2 regions of the Streptomyces sp. NPDC059668 genome follow, and region 2 is predicted to be linked to the other one. Evidence: riboswitches for the same ligand, from Rfam matches in the RefSeq annotation. Region 2 holds a riboswitch; the other holds the start of a gene.
The links. Region 2 has a riboswitch for S-adenosylmethionine ahead of thrC (threonine synthase). Riboswitches for the same ligand answer to the same signal wherever they lie in the genome.
Positions count from the first base shown of each region.

Region 1: another riboswitch for S-adenosylmethionine. It lies ahead of ACFV2J_RS06620 (putative leader peptide); the one in region 2 lies ahead of thrC (threonine synthase).

Region 1 covers NZ_JBHWEL010000005.1:178,745-187,268, forward strand. The annotation lists gene ACFV2J_RS06600 (maleylpyruvate isomerase N-terminal domain-containing protein) at 1-556, shown strand, start outside; gene ACFV2J_RS06605 (MarR family winged helix-turn-helix transcriptional regulator) at 636-1,136, opposite strand; gene ACFV2J_RS06610 (YceI family protein) at 1,266-1,781, shown strand; gene ACFV2J_RS06615 (cell envelope biogenesis protein OmpA) at 1,887-2,666, opposite strand; gene ACFV2J_RS06620 (putative leader peptide) at 2,757-2,831, opposite strand; SAM riboswitch class IV at 2,868-3,014, opposite strand; gene ACFV2J_RS06625 (amino acid ABC transporter permease) at 3,613-4,602, shown strand; gene ACFV2J_RS06630 (amino acid ABC transporter ATP-binding protein) at 4,599-5,393, shown strand; gene ACFV2J_RS06635 (ABC transporter substrate-binding protein) at 5,464-6,501, shown strand; gene ACFV2J_RS06640 (GNAT family N-acetyltransferase) at 6,542-7,297, shown strand; gene ACFV2J_RS06645 (putative leader peptide) at 7,352-7,477, shown strand; gene ACFV2J_RS06650 (LLM class flavin-dependent oxidoreductase) at 7,648-8,524, shown strand, end outside.
Region 2 covers NZ_JBHWEL010000029.1:86,902-95,425, reverse strand. The annotation lists gene ACFV2J_RS22015 (trehalose-6-phosphate synthase) at 1-1,287, opposite strand, end outside; gene ACFV2J_RS22010 (glucosyl-3-phosphoglycerate synthase) at 1,414-2,358, opposite strand; SAM riboswitch class I at 2,526-2,682, shown strand; gene thrC (threonine synthase) at 2,700-4,019, shown strand; gene ACFV2J_RS22000 (MoaD/ThiS family protein) at 4,143-4,418, shown strand; gene ACFV2J_RS21995 (cold-shock protein) at 4,873-5,079, shown strand; gene groL (chaperonin GroEL) at 5,468-7,090, shown strand; gene ACFV2J_RS21985 (NADH:flavin oxidoreductase) at 7,319-8,440, shown strand.

The DNA of each region.
Region 1 (8,524 bases), on a different contig from region 2:
GCGCTGGGACGCGATGTCCCCCTCCGAGCGCGCCGAGGGCTTCGTGACCGCCGACGAGCGGCTCGTGCGCCGTTACGAGGAGCTGGACGCGCGGACCCGGCAGGAACTCCGTGTGCAGCTCGGCTTCCTGCCGGCGCCCGTGGACGTCGCGACGGTCGCGGGTCTGCGGCTCAGCGAGTTCACCCACCACACCTGGGACGTCGAGGTGGCCTTCGATCCCACGGCGGTGCTGCTGCCGGTGGCGACCGAGCCGCTGCTCGCCCAGGCCGGCCTGCTCATCGGGTTTCTCGGGAAGGCCGACGCCCTCGGCGGGCGCCACGCCCGTGTCGCGGTGCGGACGGTTTCTCCCGTGCGTTCGTTCGGGCTCGACCTGGGTGACTCGGTCGCGCTGGTCGACGAGCCCGCCGAACCCGACGCCGTACTGAGCGCTCCGGCCGAGTGGTGGCTGCGGCTCGTCACCGGCCGTCACGCCCCCGCCCACACCCCGGCCGGGGTGGACCTGAAGGGCGACGCCCTCACACTGGACGACCTGCGACGCGTCTTCCCCGGCTTCTGACCTGCGAGGTCTTCGCGGGGCGGCCCCTCAGTCGGCCTTCGGGGCCGCCCCGCTCACGGTCCTCCCGCGCCGCCCCGCCTCACGACCCGTCGCCGGGGGCCTCGGCGGGCGGCAGCAGGTCGTGCAGCTGCTCGTACCGCTGCGCGCAGGCCGTTCGGGCGATGGCCTGTGAGACGGCGTCGGCCAGCGGCCGCGAGGACTCGCGCAGCAGGGTGCGCGCCTTGTCCGTGAGCGCCACCTCGATACCCCGCTTGTCCCCGCACGCCGAGCGCCGCGTGATCAGCCCCGCGTGCTGCAGACAGGCCACCTGATAGGTCAGCCGCGTCTTGGGCCGGCCCAGCAGCTCGGCGATCTGTGTCATGCGCAGACTGGAGCCGGGCTGGTCGGCCAGCAGGCACAGGACCAGGAACTCGTCGTGCGAGACGCCGAGGGCGTCCTTGACGCGAGCGCGCAACTGCTGCTCGATCGCTCCGGCCGCCGCCAGCAGCCGCATCCACGACCGCAGTTCGGTCGGCAGCAGGCCGTCGTCGCAGCCCGACTCGTGTTCGGGCAGGTCAGCGGGGGCGAGGAAGTCGGCCATGGTGTCACAGTCTACCGGTTGTCCAAATTTGAAGAACGGGCTAGCCTGTGATCGTCCAAATTTGGATGACTCATGGTTGTCCCACGGCCCGTGCCTCACCCCTCACCGTTTACCGTCTGGAGAACTCTCATGACCGTCGCCGTCGAAACCGGCCTGTGGCAGCTCGACCCCGCCCGCACCAGCGTCTCCCTCCGGCACAAGACGATGTGGGGTCTGGTCACGGTGAAGGGCGTCTTCGCCACGGTCGCCGGGGAGGGCGAGGTGCAGGCCGACGGGACCGCCCGCGGCACCGTCACCCTGGATGTGGCGTCCCTCGACACCAAGAACGGCAAGCGGGACAAGCACCTCCGCTCGGCGGACCTCTTCGACGCGGAACGGCACCCCACGATCACCTTCGCGGTGGACAACGCCGTGGTCGCTCAGGACGACACCGTCGAGGTCACCGGCCGGCTGACCGTGCGCGGCATCACCAAGCCGCAGCCCGTCGTCGCCCGGGTCACCGCGGCGAGCGCCGAAGACGTCACCCTCGCCGCGGAGTTCACCGTGGACCGCGACCAGTTCGACATGGGCTGGAACCAGATGGGCATGCTCCGCGGCCTGGCCACCGTCGTCAGCACACTGGTCTTCACCCGCGTCAAGGGCTGAGCCGCCGGATCACCGGGCGGCGGCGAACGGCCTCCGCCCGGCCGCGGGCCGGTCGCCGCGGCCCCGGGCGGCTGCGGAGCAGGTCGTCCGGGAGGCGACGGCCCGTCAGATTCGGTGCACCGCCTCGTGGAAGGCCGGATGGGCGCCCAACCGTCCGACGTAGTCCCGCAGACGGCCGTACGGGAAGAGGGCGTCCTCCGCGCCGAGATGGGTGAGGGCCACCCACAGGTCGACGTCGCCGGCCGTCAACTCGTCGCTCAACGCATGCGTGCGCGAACCGAGTTGCCGGTCCAGCGCGTCGAGCGCGGCGGACCGCGCCGTGGACCCGGCGGCCGGAGCGAGGTTCCGGTCCAGGAAGACGCGGAGGGTGTCGATGTCCGCGGCGAGGGACGGCGGGTGGAGCCGGGGGAGTCCGTTGCCGTCGCGGCAGCCCGGAAGTTCGCCGAGGTCGCGCAGGATGTCGGGGGTGTGATTGCTGACGACACGCCCGCTCCAGCGGTCGCACAGCGCCGGCGCGGTGAGCGGACCGTCGTAGTGGTGCCAGGTGGCCTCGTACGCTGCCCGCAGCGCGGCGCAGGCGTCCGGCGTCCCGGAGGGGCCCGTCAGCAGCGTGCTGGTGACCGAGTCGCGCAGCCCCAGCAGGCCGAGGGTGATCGAGATGCGCAGCGAGCGCGGACAGCCCTCGGAGAGGTACAGCTGATAGCGGTGCGGTGCGGGATAGAAGCCGCCGGCCGGACCGACACCGATGCGACTGCGGATGCGGTGTCCACGCGAGGGGGCCGCACCCCGGGGGGTCGCGGAGACAAGCGCCCCCGCGGCGGGCGAGGCCGAGGCGCAGTGGTGGGAGGTGACGGCGGTCGGACTGAGCGAGACTGTCTCGAGCATGACTCTCCAGGGGACGGCGAAGCCCCGCCACCCGGGGGCGGCAGCGGCGGAAACGGAGTGACTGCGCTGACGTACCGTCCGGAGAGTGGACTAGTAGGCGCTGGAGACCCGCAGCAGATCGATGTGCAGGCGCCTGGTCAGACCGCTCGTGCCCGTTCCGGTCATTCCCGTCGCTCCCGTGTCCGGGGCTCGCGAGAGGCGAGACCACGCTTGCCCCGCCGCTCCGGCGGGACCCGGTCGTCACCCGGGGCACCCCGTCGCGGTGGAAGGGTTGCCTGTCAGCGGGCCGGGGCCGATCAACCGCTCCGCACGGAAGGAACCGTGCGAAGGGCGCTGACAATCGTGACCGTCCCCGTCAGTCTCGGTCCGCTCCGTGGGCTCGTCAAGAAGGCGCCCTCGCGGTCTCACCACGTGGTCATCCGGGCTGCCGAGCGTTGACATCCGTTCGGGGCCGTGCCTAACTTACGCCGCATCGGACCGGAACAACTCCGGTCGACACAAGGCCCCACGGGCCGGAACGGTGACGGTGACCGCGATGTACGCAGCCCAGGGGAAGACCGCCTCGCGGTCCCACGGCCGCGACCGCGTGCTCATGAACCGTCGCCCCGCGGGGTACCTCGCCGACGGCGGCAGCGCCCGTACGGCACGGTGTTGTCCCGCTCCCGGCGCCCGCTGTCTCTGTCAGGGCTGACGTACCCCCCTCGCTGACCGCCGGTCGCTGAACCCCGGTCGCCGAACTCCCGGTCCCCGCACCCCCGGTCCCTGATCCCTGGTGTCCGATCCCGGGGTCCGTGATCTCCGGCCCACCGTGTGCCGCCGTCGAACCGGCGGAGTTCCGGTGGTCTCCCCCTTCTCGTCCCCGCATCGGGTTCGTTCCCCCGTGCGCGTGCCCGTCGTCTCGTCGTACGGGCCGCGCCGGGGGAGTCCGAGCCGCCTGGAGCCCTCCATGAGTGAATCCCTCGGCTCCGCCGTGCCGTTGGGCACGGCGGAACCACCTCCCGCTCCCGTGGCCGAACCGAGGCCGTACGCGGCGCAGCGGGTGCTGCCGCTGCGCCGGCCCGGCCGCTGGATCGTCTCGGCGATCGTGCTGGTCGTGGTCGCCCAGGTCGTCCACGGCCTGGCCACCAACCCGTTCTTCCAGTGGGACAGGTTCCAGTACTGGTTCCTGCGTCCCACGATCCTCGACGGCCTGCTCATCACCCTCGAAGTGACCCTCTACAGCGCCGTGTCGGGACTGCTCGGCGGCATCCTGCTGGCACTCGCACGGCTCTCCCGGAGTCCGGTGCTGCGCGCCGTGAGCTGGGTCTACATCTGGTTGTTCCGGTCGGTGCCGCTGATCGTCGTCCTGCTCTTCCTCTACAACTTCTCCGCGCTCTACCGGACGCTGAGCCTCGGCGTGCCGTTCGGCCCCGCCTTCCTCACGTTCGACGAGTCCCGGCTCGCCACCGACATGGTCGTCGCGGTCGTCGGACTGAGCCTCAACGAAGCGGCGTACGCGGCCGAAGTGGTACGCGGAGGCATCCTCTCCGTCGACCAGGGCCAGCACGAGGCGGCCTCCGCGCTCGGTCTGCCGAAGGGCTACCAGTTCACGAGGATCGTGTTCCCGCAGGCCCTGCGCTCCATCACCCCCAACTACGTCAACCAGTTGATCGGCCTGATCAAGGGCACCTCGCTGGTCTTCTACGTCTCCCTGCTCGACCTGTTCGGCTCGGTGCAGAGCATGGGCAGCACCTACCCAGGCGACATCGTTCCGCTGCTGCTGGTCGCCACCGTCTGGTACCTGATCCTCACGAGCGTCGTGTCGGTCGTCCAGTTCTACGTCGAGCGGTACTACTCGCGGGGCGCGCTGCGCACCCTCCCGCCCACCCCGGTGCAGAAGCTCCGCACCGGTCTGCGTGACCTGCGGGACCGTGTCCGGAAGGAGGCGGCCCTGTGACCGCCGAGGTGACGCAGAAGTCCGACGTCCGGCCCGCGGCGGTCGAGGTCCATGACGTGCACAAGTGGTACGGGGCCCAACGCGTCCTGGACGGGGTGGAGTTGACCGTCCGGCCCGGTGAGGTCACCGTCGTTCTCGGACCGTCCGGCTCCGGCAAGTCCACGCTCCTCAGGGTGATCAACCACCTGGAGAAGCCCGAGATCGGCCATGTCAGCCTCAACGGAGAGCCGATCGGCGTACGACGGCACGGCGGGCGGCTCAAGGAACTGAGCGAGCGGGCCATCCTCGCCCAGCGCAGCCGGATCGGCTTCGTCTTCCAGAACTTCAACCTGTTCCCGCACCTGACGGTGCTCGACAACGTGGCGGCCGCGCCCGTCGCCACCGGCCGGCTGAGCAGGCCCGAAGCGCGGGAACTGGCGCGCACCCTGCTGGGCCGGGTCGGGCTCGCCGACAGAACCGCCGCCTTTCCACGGCAGTTGTCGGGCGGCCAGCAGCAGAGGGTGGCCATCGCCCGCGCCCTCGCGCTGCGGCCCGGGGTCATCCTCTTCGACGAACCCACCTCCGCCCTCGACCCCGAACTGGTCGGTGAGGTCCTCGCCGTCATCAAGGACCTGGCCACCAGCGGCACCACCCTGCTCATCGTCACCCACGAGATCGGCTTCGCCCGCGAGGTCGCCGACCGGGTGGTCTTCATGGACGCCGGCCGGATCGTCGAACAGGGGCCGCCCGACCAGGTACTGGACCACCCGGCCCACGAGCGGACCAGGGACTTCCTGAGCAAGGTGCTCTGATCCCGCCCCCGGGCCCCGCTCACCCGCCCCTCCGCACCACGCCCTCACCGCACACCTGACAAGGACGACCATGCGCACCCGTACCCGTAGTCGCACCCTCCGTGCCGGATTCCTCCGCGGCCTGACCATGTCCGTCGCCGTCGCCGCCCTCGCCACCGGGCTCGCCGCGTGCGGGGGCGAGAGCGACGCCGCCACCACGACCGGCGACGCGGCTCCCGGCACCGTCACCCTGGGCGCGCTGTCCAACGGCGCCGCACAGCGGACCGACCTCAAGGTGCCCGAGGTCAAGTCCATCAGCGCCGAACTGCCCAAGTCGGTGGCCAGGAGCGGAAAGCTGGTCATCGGAGTCGGTGCGCTGCCCGCCGGATTCCCCCCGCTGGCGTACGTGGGGCAGGACCAGAAGACCCTCACCGGCGCCGAACCCGACCTCGGCCGGCTGGTCGCCGCGGTCCTCGGTCTGAAGCCGGAGGTCAAGAACTCGACCTGGGAGAACCTTTTCGTCGGCATCGACAGCGGCAAGGTCGACATCGCCTTCTCGAACGTCACCGACACCGAGGAACGCAAGAAGAAGTACGAGTTCGCCTCCTACCGGCAGGACAACCTCGCCTTCGAGGTGCGCAAGAAGAGCACCTGGAACTTCGGCGGGGACTACCGGAACCTGGCCGGCCGGACCGTCGCGGTGAGCGCCGGGACCAACCAGGAGAAGATCCTGCTGGAGTGGAAGGCGAAGCTGGCGAAGGAGGGCAGCAAGCTCACCGTCAAGTACTACCAGGACAACAACGCCACGGCCCTCGCGCTGTCCAGCGGGAAGATCGACGCCTCCTTCGGGCCCAACCCCGGTATCGCGTACCACATCACCCAGACGGCGAAGTCTCCCGAACCGACCCGCAACGCGGGCACGTTCTCCGGGGCCGGCACGACGCTCCAGGGGCTGATCGCCGCCACCGCGAAGAAGGACAGCGGGCTGGCCGCGCCGGTCGCCGACGCCATCAACCACCTGATCAAGAACGGTCAGTACGCCAAGTGGCTCGCCGCGTGGAACCTCTCCAACGAGGCCGTCGACACCTCCCGGGTCAACCCGCCGGGGCTGCCGCTCGACAACTCCTGACCCGCCGCTCCCCGCACCGCCACGGAGACACGACACCCTCATGGCATCCCCCGCCCGGCCGGCCCCGTCCCGGGACCCGGTCGCACCACACCTCCTCGACAACGCCGCGTGGGCCGCGCTGACCGGCCCGCACGCCCCCTTCGCCGAGCGCCTCGGACGCGCCGCCCGCTACCCCGTCGACGTCTCCCCGTTCACCGCCCTCGCCGACCCCGCCGACCCGCGCGCCTGGACGGACCTGGCCACGCTCGTCGGCCCGGGAGCCGTCACCCCCGTGACAGGCGCCGGGTCCGCCCCCGACGGCTGGCGGACCGTCCGCAGCGGCCAAGGGGTCCAACTGGTCGACACCGGGCTGCGCGCCGAACCCGCACCCGACGCGGTGCGCCTCGGGCCCGACGACGTGCCGGAGATCCTGGACCTGATCGCCCTGACCCAGCCCGGCCCCTTCCTCCCGCGCACCATCGCGCTCGGCACCTACCTCGGCATCCGCCACCGCGGCCGCCTGATCGCCATGGCCGGCGAACGCCTGCGCCCGCCCGGCTGGACGGAGATCAGCGCCGTCTGCACCGCCCCCGACCACCGGGGAAAGGGCCTGGCCACCCGGCTGGTCCGAGCGGTCGCGGCCGGCATCAGGAAGCGCGGGGACACCCCGTTCCTCCACGCCGCCGCCACGAACACCGGCGCGATCCGGCTCTACGAGTCGATCGGTTTCACCCCGCGCCGCCGCACGGACTTCCTCCTGGTCCGAACTCCGGGCGCCGGGCCGGAACAGACGGCGCGGGCGGTCCGTTGTGCTTGAGAGGACACCACGAAGCCGGCGCGCCCCCGGGCCCGCCGCGAGGGAAGGGCGGAGGTGACGGACGTGCCGACCGCCGTCGGACTGCGCGTCATGGCGATCACCCCGCGCCGCCGTGTCCATCTCCACTCCCGGCCGCACATCGATCTGCAGCGCGTGGCCGGCGCGCTCTGTCGTCCCTGACCTGTCACCCCGTCGCCGCCGCCCTCCGCACCGGAGGGCGGGAGCCCCCTACGGTCGATCAGGAAGGCACCCCTTTCGTGTCCTCGTCATCACCCTCCCCGCTGCCCGCCTCCGCCCCTTCTCCCTCTTCCTCCTCGTCCCCCTCGGCATCCTCTTCTTCCTCCGACGCCCTGCACCTCGCCGTCGCGCTCGACGGCGCAGGCTGGCATCCGGCCGCCTGGCGCGAGCCGGTGTCCCGCCCCCGCGAGCTGCTCACCGCCGCGTACTGGACGGACCTGATTACCGAGGCCGAGCGCGGCCTGCTCGACCTCGTGACCATCGAGGACGCGCTCGGACTCCAGTCCTCACAGGTCACCGGCCCCGACGGCCGCACGGACCAGGTACGCGGACGACTGGACGCCGTCCTGATCGCCGCCCGGGTCGCCCCGCTCACCAGCCACATAGGACTGGTGCCGACCGTGGTGGCCACCCACACGGAGCCGTTCCATGTCTCCAAGGCGATCGCCACCCTCGACTATGTGAGCACCGGGCGTGCCGGCGTACGGGTGCAGGTGTCACCGCGCCAGAACGAGGCCGCGCACTTCGGCCGCCGCGAGTTCCCCCCGTTCCGCCTGGAGGACCTGGACAGCCCCACCCTGCGGGATCTGACCGTCGACCTCTTCGACGAGGCGGCCGATCACGTCGAAGCGGTGCGCAGGCTCTGGGACAGCTGGGAGGACGACGCGGAGATCCGGGACGTCGCCACCGGTCGCTTCGTCGACCGCGACAAGCTGCACTACGTCGACTTCCAGGGCAGGCACTTCAGCGTCAAGGGCCCCTCGATCACCCCCCGGCCGCCGCAGGGACAACCCCCTGTCAGCGCCCTCGCGCACGCTTCGGTGACCGGCGCGCCCTTCCGTCTGCTCGGCCGCTCCACCGACATCGGATACGTCACTCCCCACGACGCCGGCCAGGCGCGCACGATCGTCGCCGCGGTCCGCGCCGAACAGGACGCGGCCGGGCGCTCCGGCGAACCCCTGCACCTCTTCGGCGACCTGGTGGTGTTCC
Region 2 (8,524 bases):
CGCCCGCGCGGTGCCCACCACGTCGTACGGGTTCACGACGACCGCGTCCTCGCCCAGCTCCTCGTACGCCCCGGCCTCCCGGGACAGCACCAGCACGCACCCCTCGTCGGAGACGACGGGCACCTCCTTGGCGACGAGGTTCATACCGTCCCGGATGGGGTTGACGAGAGCGACGTCGGCAAGGCGGTAGGCGGCCAGCGAGCGGGCGAAGTCGTCCTTGACGTGGAGCACGACCGGGGTCCAACCCGGCGTCCCGTACTCGGAGTTGATCTCGTCCGCCAGGGTCTGCACGGCGGCCGTGTAGTCCCGGTAGACCGCCAGGTCCTGGCGGGAGGGATAGGCGAAGGCCACGTGGACGATCCGCTCGCGCCACTCCGGCCGGTCCTCCAGGAGCCGCCGGTAGGCCAGCAGGCCCCGCACGATGTTCTTCGACAGTTCGGTGCGGTCGACCCGCACGATCGCCCTGCGGGCGCGGCCGTCGGGGCCCTCGCCGATCTGCTCGCGCAGCGCGGTCATCCGCTCGGCGACGTCCGCCTCGTGGGAGCGCCCGCGCAGGAAGTCCGCGTCCGCGCCGAGCCCGTGCACGCCGATCCGGGTGCCGCCGAGCCCGCCGACGAGCGCCTCGCAGCAGGCGGTGAACGCGTCCGCCCAGCGGTGCGTCAGGAAGCCCAGCCGGTCCGCGCCGAGCATGCCGCGCAGCACCTGCTCGGCGATGTCGTCGGGCAGCATGCGGAAGTAGTCGACCGGCGCCCACGGGGTGTGGGAGAAGTGGCCGATGCGCAGGTCGGGGCGGAGGTCCCGGAGCATGCCCGGGACCAGGGTCAGGTGGTAGTCCTGCACGATCACCACGGCGCCCTCGGCCGCCTCGTCCGCCAGGGCCCGCGCGAACGCCTGGTTGTAGGCCTCGTAGGACGCCCACTGGCGCCGGAACTCCTGGTCGAAGACCGGCTCCAACGGCGTCTGGTACAGCATGTGGTGGACGAACCAGAGCACGGAGTTCGCGATGCCGTTGTACGCGTCCGCGTGCACCGCGGCGTCGATGTCCAGCATCCGCACGCCGTCCTCGCCCACTCCGCGCCGGACCGCCTCGCGGTCACCCTCGCCGAGCGCCGAGCACACCCACAGGGCCCCCGCGTCCGGCCCGATCGCGGAGAGGCCCGAGACCAGCCCGCCCCCGCCGCGCCGGGCCTGGAGGGAGCCGTCCTCAAGCACCTGGTAGGAGACCGGGCCGCGGTTGGACGCGACGAGGATCCGGTGGGCGCCGTGCGATGAAGCCGATGAAGCCATGCCTCGAAACCTAGCCCGGCACGGAAACGCTCAAACGTTCCCGTCGGCCGTATGCGACGAAGGACACGCACCGGTGGGCGGAGGGGCCGGTCGTGCCGCCCGCCGCTCCCTCACCGGGGACGCGGTTCACGCGGCCCGGCGCTCGACGTACTCGGAGATTTCGGCCATCGGGGGGCGTTCCTCCGTGTCCACCGAGTACGTGCGCGGCTCGAAACCGTCCTCGCCCCGCTCGAACTGGGTCAGGGACGGCCGGATGAGGTGACCGCGGGCCAGCCGGAGCTGCGCCGTGCGGTAGATCGCGGCGGACATCCGGCCCAGCGCCTGCCCGTCCTGGTGGCGGTGCTTGCGCTCGCCCACGTCGACCTGGGCGAGCGCGTCGAGGCCCACCAGGTGCAGGGCATCGACGAGCATGCCCAGTTCGACGCCGTAGCCGACGGGGAAGGGCAGCTGTTCCAGCAGCGAGCGGCGGGCCGCGTACTCACCGCCGAGCGGCTGGACGAAACCGGCCAGCTGGGGCCAGTGCATGTTCAGCAGTGGGCGGGCCATGAGCTCCGTGACGCGGCCGCCCTGGCCCGCCGCGCCGGCCAGCGGACGGTCGTACATCCCCTTGACGAGGTCCACGCCCGGCTCGGTGAGCAACGGGCCCACGATCCCGGAGACGAAGTCCGACGAGAACTCCCTCAGGTCCGCGTCGATGAAACAGACGATGTCCCCGCTCGTCACCAGGAGCGACCGCCACAGGACCTCGCCCTTGCCGGGCACGGCCGGGATGCGGGGCAGGATCTCGTCCCGGTGCACGACCCGCGCGCCCGCCGCGGCGGCCACCTGCGAGGTGCGGTCGGTCGAGCCCGAGTCGACGACGACGATCTCGTCGACCAGGGGCACCCGGCGCATCAGGTCGTCGCGGATGACGGCGACGATCTCGCCGACCGTCTCCTCCTCGTTCAGCGCGGGCAGCACGACGCTCACCGTGGAGCCCGAGGCGCGCTTGGCGGACATGATTCTGTGGAGCGGGCGGTCGGCCACGGACCAGGAGCGTGTGTTCAGCCAGCGCTCGACTTCCTTCAGCACAGTCTGCGGCTCCTCACTGTCTGATCACCCGATGTCTCACGGTGTGATCCATCTCGCGGTTCGGACGACTATCTCAACTGTCCTGGCCTTCGGTTACAGTCTTGAACAACGCGGATGACCATCGCATGTCGTAGATCATCCCGGACTGAAGACCAACAACCGAATACCGCTCATCCAGAGGGGCAGAGGGATACGGCCCGATGAAGCCCCGGCAACCCTCCAGCCGGTCTCGTACCGATCATCGCCGATCGCGTCGCGGGGCTCCCGGCTCGGGAAGGTGCCAAATCCGTCTCACGGCGAAGTGCGCCGTGAGGAAGATGAGGAGAAAGGGCCTCGCCTCCATGGCTGCGCAGACTGTTGCAAGCACCGCGGACACCGCGACCTCCGCGAATCCCGCCACGTCCACCGGCTCCGTCGATCTGGGTCCCGCCGCGGCGCTCTCCTGCCGCGAGTGCGGCCACCGGGTGCCGCTCGGCCCGGTCTTCGCCTGCGAGGAGTGTTTCGGACCGCTGGAGATCGCCTACGACTTCTCGGCCTACGACACCGAAGAACTCCGGGCACGCATCGAGGCGGGCCCCGCGAACATCTGGCGTTACGCGCCGCTGCTGCCCGTCCCGGCCGACGTCGCCGACAAGCCGAACATCAACCCGGGCTGGACCAGGCTCGTCAAGGCCGACAACCTCGCCCGCGAGCTGGGTGTCGACCCGGGCAGGCTCTTCGTCAAGGACGACTCCGGCAACCCGACGCACTCCTTCAAGGACCGCGTCGTCGCCCAGGCCATCGAGGCCGCCCGCGCCTTCGGCTTCACCACCCTCTCCTGCTCCTCCACCGGCAACCTCGCCGGCGCGGTGGGCGCGGCCGCGGCCCGTGCCGGTTTCCGCTCCTGCGTGTTCATCCCGCACGACCTGGAGCAGGGCAAGGTCGTCATGGCCGCGGTCTACGGCGGCGAGCTCGTCGGTATCGAGGGCAACTACGACGACGTGAACCGCTTCTGCTCCGAGCTGATCGGCGACCCGGCCGGTGAGGGCTGGGGCTTCGTCAACGTCAACCTGCGCCCGTACTACGCGGAGGGGTCCAAGACCCTCGCGTACGAGATCTGCGAGCAGCTCGGCTGGCAGCTGCCCGACCAGCTCGTCGTCCCGATCGCCTCCGGGTCCCAGCTGACCAAGGTCGACAAGGGGCTCCAGGAGCTGATCAAGCTCGGCCTCGTCGAGGACAAGCCCTACAAGATCTTCGGCGCGCAGGCCGAGGGCTGTTCACCGGTGTCCGTCGCCTACAAGGCCGGCCACGACGTCGTACGGCCGCAGAAGCCGGACACCATCGCCAAGTCGCTCGCCATCGGCAACCCCGCGGACGGCCCGTACGTGCTGGACATCGCGCGGCGGACGGGCGGGGCCGTGGAGGACGTGAACGACGAGCAGGTGGTCGACGCGATCAAGCTGCTGGCGCGCACCGAGGGGATCTTCGCGGAGACCGCCGGCGGTGTGACGGTGGGCGTGACCAGGAAGCTCATCGAGAACGGGCTGCTCGACCCGACGCTCACCACGGTCGTGCTGAACACCGGGGACGGCCTCAAGACGCTGGACGCGGTGGCCGGCACGGGACTGACCGCGACCATCCGCCCCAGCCTGGACTCCTTCCGCGAGGCCGGCCTCGCGTAGCCGCCCGGCCGGGGAGGCCGTTCCCCGGCCGCGGGCCGCCCGTGGGGGCCGGCCACGCAGTTCCGCGCGCCCCCGCCGGGCGCTCCCCAGCCGTACGCCACCATCCGACCGGGAGGTCACCGCATGAGCGTCAACGTCCGCATCCCCACCATCCTGCGCACCTACACCGGTGGCCGGTCCGAGGTGACCGCCGAGGGCGGGACCCTCGGCGAGGTGATCTCCGACCTGGAGAAGAACCACACGGGCATCGCCGCGCGGGTGCTGGACGACGAGGGCAAGCTGCGCCGGTTCGTCAACGTGTACGTCAACGACGACGACGTCCGCTTCGAGCAGGGCCTGGAGACGGCGACGCCGGACGGCGCGGGCGTCTCGATCATCCCCGCCGTCGCCGGAGGCTGAGGCGCGGTTACCCACGGTGAGATCATTACCGTGGGTAATGCCAATCACCGAGAGTTCATCGAATTGCCCCCTCCGTGAGAGAAGCGGAGGGGGCAATTCTGTATGGTTGAGCGGGGTACAGTTGGGGAACCCGCCGCCTTATCCATGCCGGGTGCATATGAGTGCACGCCCGGCCCGCGACAAGAAATGGCCAAAGTGCCCGGCGCTTTTGAGCCTTATGCGGCCTTTATGGGGCCCGAGTTGCCCTAAATCTTCGCGAATTCTCCCTATATTCCCGATCGGGCGTGCCCAGAATTCTCGTCCGATTGACCTGTTGCAGACGGCAGTTGGGCAGATACATTCAGCCGCGGTCGACGCGTTCCGGCGCACACCCCCAATCCGTTGGGGGGTGGAGGTCTGACCCGGGCCCGCGAAGTGCGGTCCTGTGCAAGGGCCAGTAATAGGGGAGTTAGGCATGGCTCAGGGCACCGTCAAGTGGTTCAACGCGGAGAAGGGGTACGGCTTCATCGCGGTCGACGGTGGTGCGGATGTTTTCGTCCACTACAGCGCGATTCAGATGGACGGCTACCGCACCCTGGAAGAGGGTCAGCGGGTCGATTTCGAGATCTCGCAGGGCCAGAAGGGGCCGCAGGCGGACATGGTCCGGCTCGCGACCGGCTGAAGCACGCGCCGACTGACTGTTCGACGTGACGAAGGGCTCGTATCCCTCTGGGGTGCGGGCCCTTCGGTATGTCCGTGAACCGGCGGGGGCCGTCCGTGAGCCCTCCCGAGGACCCGCGCGCGACCCCGCCGGAGCGTCCGCGCGACCCCCTACGGAGGTGGCCGGCCCGCCCTCGTCCAGCTGGGGATCCTCCCGAGTCGCTTGCACTCGGCAGGGGCGAGTGCTAATCATTGCGTTAGCACTCTGAAGGTGAGAGTGATAACGAAGGACCGGGTCGGTGAGGCCCGCAGGCCAGGTGGTGCAAGGAACCACGGGGCAGGCAGGCCGTCCGTCGCGGGCGCCAGCGCGGTCCGGAGCAATCCACCCCAGTCCGGGAGGACCACTTCACATGGCCAAGATCATCGCGTTCGACGAGGAGGCACGGCGCGGTCTCGAGCGCGGGATGAACCAGCTCGCCGACGCCGTCAAGGTCACCCTTGGCCCCAAGGGCCGCAACGTCGTCCTCGAGAAGAAGTGGGGCGCCCCCACGATCACCAACGATGGTGTTTCCATCGCCAAGGAGATCGAGCTCGAGGACCCGTACGAGAAGATCGGCGCCGAGCTGGTCAAGGAAGTCGCCAAGAAGACGGACGACGTCGCCGGCGACGGAACGACCACCGCGACCGTGCTCGCCCAGGCGCTCGTCCGCGAGGGCCTGCGCAACGTGGCCGCCGGCGCCAACCCGATGGCCCTCAAGCGCGGTATCGAGAAGGCCGTCGAGGCCGTCTCCGGTGCCCTGCTCGAGCAGGCCAAGGATGTCGAGACCAAGGAGCAGATCGCTTCCACGGCCTCCATCTCCGCCGCCGACACCCAGATCGGCGAGCTCATCGCCGAGGCGATGGACAAGGTCGGCAAGGAAGGCGTCATCACCGTCGAGGAGTCCCAGACCTTCGGTCTGGAGCTGGAGCTCACCGAGGGTATGCGCTTCGACAAGGGCTACATCTCGGCGTACTTCGCCACCGACATGGAGCGGATGGAGGCGTCGCTCGACGACCCCTACATCCTCATCGCCAACTCCAAGATCGGCAACGTCAAGGACCTGCTCCCGCTCCTGGAGAAGGTCATGCAGTCGGGCAAGCCGCTGCTGATCATCGCCGAGGACGTCGAGGGCGAGGCCCTGTCGACCCTGGTCGTCAACAAGATCCGTGGCACCTTCAAGTCCGTCGCCGTCAAGGCTCCGGGCTTCGGTGACCGCCGCAAGGCCATGCTCGGCGACATCGCCATCCTCACGGGCGGCGAGGTCATCTCCGAGGAGGTCGGCCTCAAGCTGGAGAACGCCGGGATCGACCTGCTCGGTCGCGCCCGCAAGGTCGTCATCACCAAGGACGAGACCACGATCGTCGACGGCTCCGGCTCCGCCGACCAGGTCGCCGGCCGGGTCAACCAGATCCGTGCCGAGATCGAGAACTCGGACTCGGACTACGACCGCGAGAAGCTCCAGGAGCGCCTGGCGAAGCTGGCCGGCGGCGTGGCCGTCATCAAGGCCGGTGCCGCCACCGAGGTCGAGCTCAAGGAGCGCAAGCACCGCATCGAGGACGCCGTCCGCAACGCGAAGGCGGCCGTCGAGGAGGGCATCGTCGCCGGTGGTGGCGTGGCCCTGCTCCAGGCTTCCTCGGTCTTCGAGAAGCTCGAGCTGACGGGTGACGAGGCGACCGGCGCCAACGCCGTGAAGCTCGCGCTGGAGGCCCCGCTCAAGCAGATCGCCGTCAACGGTGGTCTCGAGGGTGGCGTCATCGTCGAGAAGGTGCGCAACCTGCCCGTCGGCCACGGCCTCAATGCCGCGACCGGTGAGTACGTCGACATGATCGCCGAAGGCATCATCGACCCGGCGAAGGTCACGCGCTCTGCCCTGCAGAACGCCGCCTCCATCGCCGCGCTGTTCCTCACCACCGAGGCCGTCATCGCCGACAAGCCGGAGAAGGCCGCCGCGGCCGCTCCGGGCGGCATGCCGGGCGGTGACATGGACTTCTGATCGACTCCGGTCGCTCACTGTCCTTACGTTCCGAGGGCGGTACCCCTTCTTCCAGGGGTACCGCCCTCGGGCGTGTCCGGGGTCACAGAAAGGCCCGCGGAGCCCCGGAATGCCACACCGGCTCCGGCGGTTGAGGGGACGGGCGGTTGATGCGCATGCACATACCGTGTGGAATGCCCGTCAGTCGTCCGCCCGCTGACCGACCGACCTCTCCGAGGAGCTCCGTACGTGACTGCCAACGCCGCCTCCCGCGCCGCCGACATCCTGTCCCGCCCCGTCTCCCTGAACGGCCTGACCGTTCCGAACCGGATCGTGATGGCACCGATGACCCGGCAGTTCTCGCCGGGCGGTGTTCCGGGCGAGGACGTCGTCGGGTACTACGCCCGCCGCGCCGCCGCGGGCGTCGGCCTCATCGTCACCGAGGGCACGTACGTCGGCCACGAGTCGGCCGGGCAGAGCGACCGTGTCCCGCGCTTCCACGGCGAGGAGCAGCTCGCCGGCTGGACGAAGGTCGCGGACGCGGTGCACGCGGCGGGCGGCACGATCGTGCCCCAGCTGTGGCACATCGGCATGGTGCGTGAGGCGGGCCAGCCGCCGTTCGCCGACGCCCCGGCCGTCGGGCCTTCCGGTCTCACCGGCGAGGGTGCCGAGGTCACCGGCAAGGCCATGACCCAGCAGGACCTGGACGACGTCGTCGAGGCGTTCGCGAAGGCGGCGGCCGACGCCGAGCGCATAGGTTTCGACGGTGTCGAGCTGCACGGCGCCCACGGCTACCTGCTCGACCAGTTCCTGTGGTCGGGCACCAACCGCCGCACCGACGCGTACGGCGGCGACCCGGTGGCCCGGGCCAGGTTCTCGGCGGAGATCGCGGCCGCGGTCCGCGACGCCGTCTCGCCGGAGTTCCCGGTCATCTTCCGCTACTCGCAGTGGAAGCAGCAGGCGTACGACGCCCGGCTTGCCGAGACCCCGGAGGAGCTGGAGGCCATCCTGACCCCGCTGGCCGAGGCCGGTGTGGACGTCTTCCACGCCTCCACCCGCCGCTACTGGCTCCCCGAGTTCGACGGTTCCGACCTCAACCTGGCGGGCTGGACGAAGAAGCTGACGGGCAAGCCGGTCATCAGCGTCGGCTCGGTCGGCCTGGACGGCGAGTTCCTGAAGGCCTTCCAGGGCGAGGGATCCTCCGTGCGGGGCATCGACGACCTCCTCGACCGCCTGGAGCGCGACGAGTTCGACCTCGTCGCCGTCGGCCGCGCGCTGCTCCAGGACCCCGAGTGGGCGGCGAAGGTCCTGGCCGGCCGCTTCGACGAGCTCAAGTCGTACGACCCGGCGGCGCTGCGGACGCTCAGCTGACCCCTGCCCGGTCCCGGGCCGGCGCACGGCGCCTGCCCGGCGACGGGAGCGCCCGGGACCGGGAGGGCCCGCCTCCGTACGGCC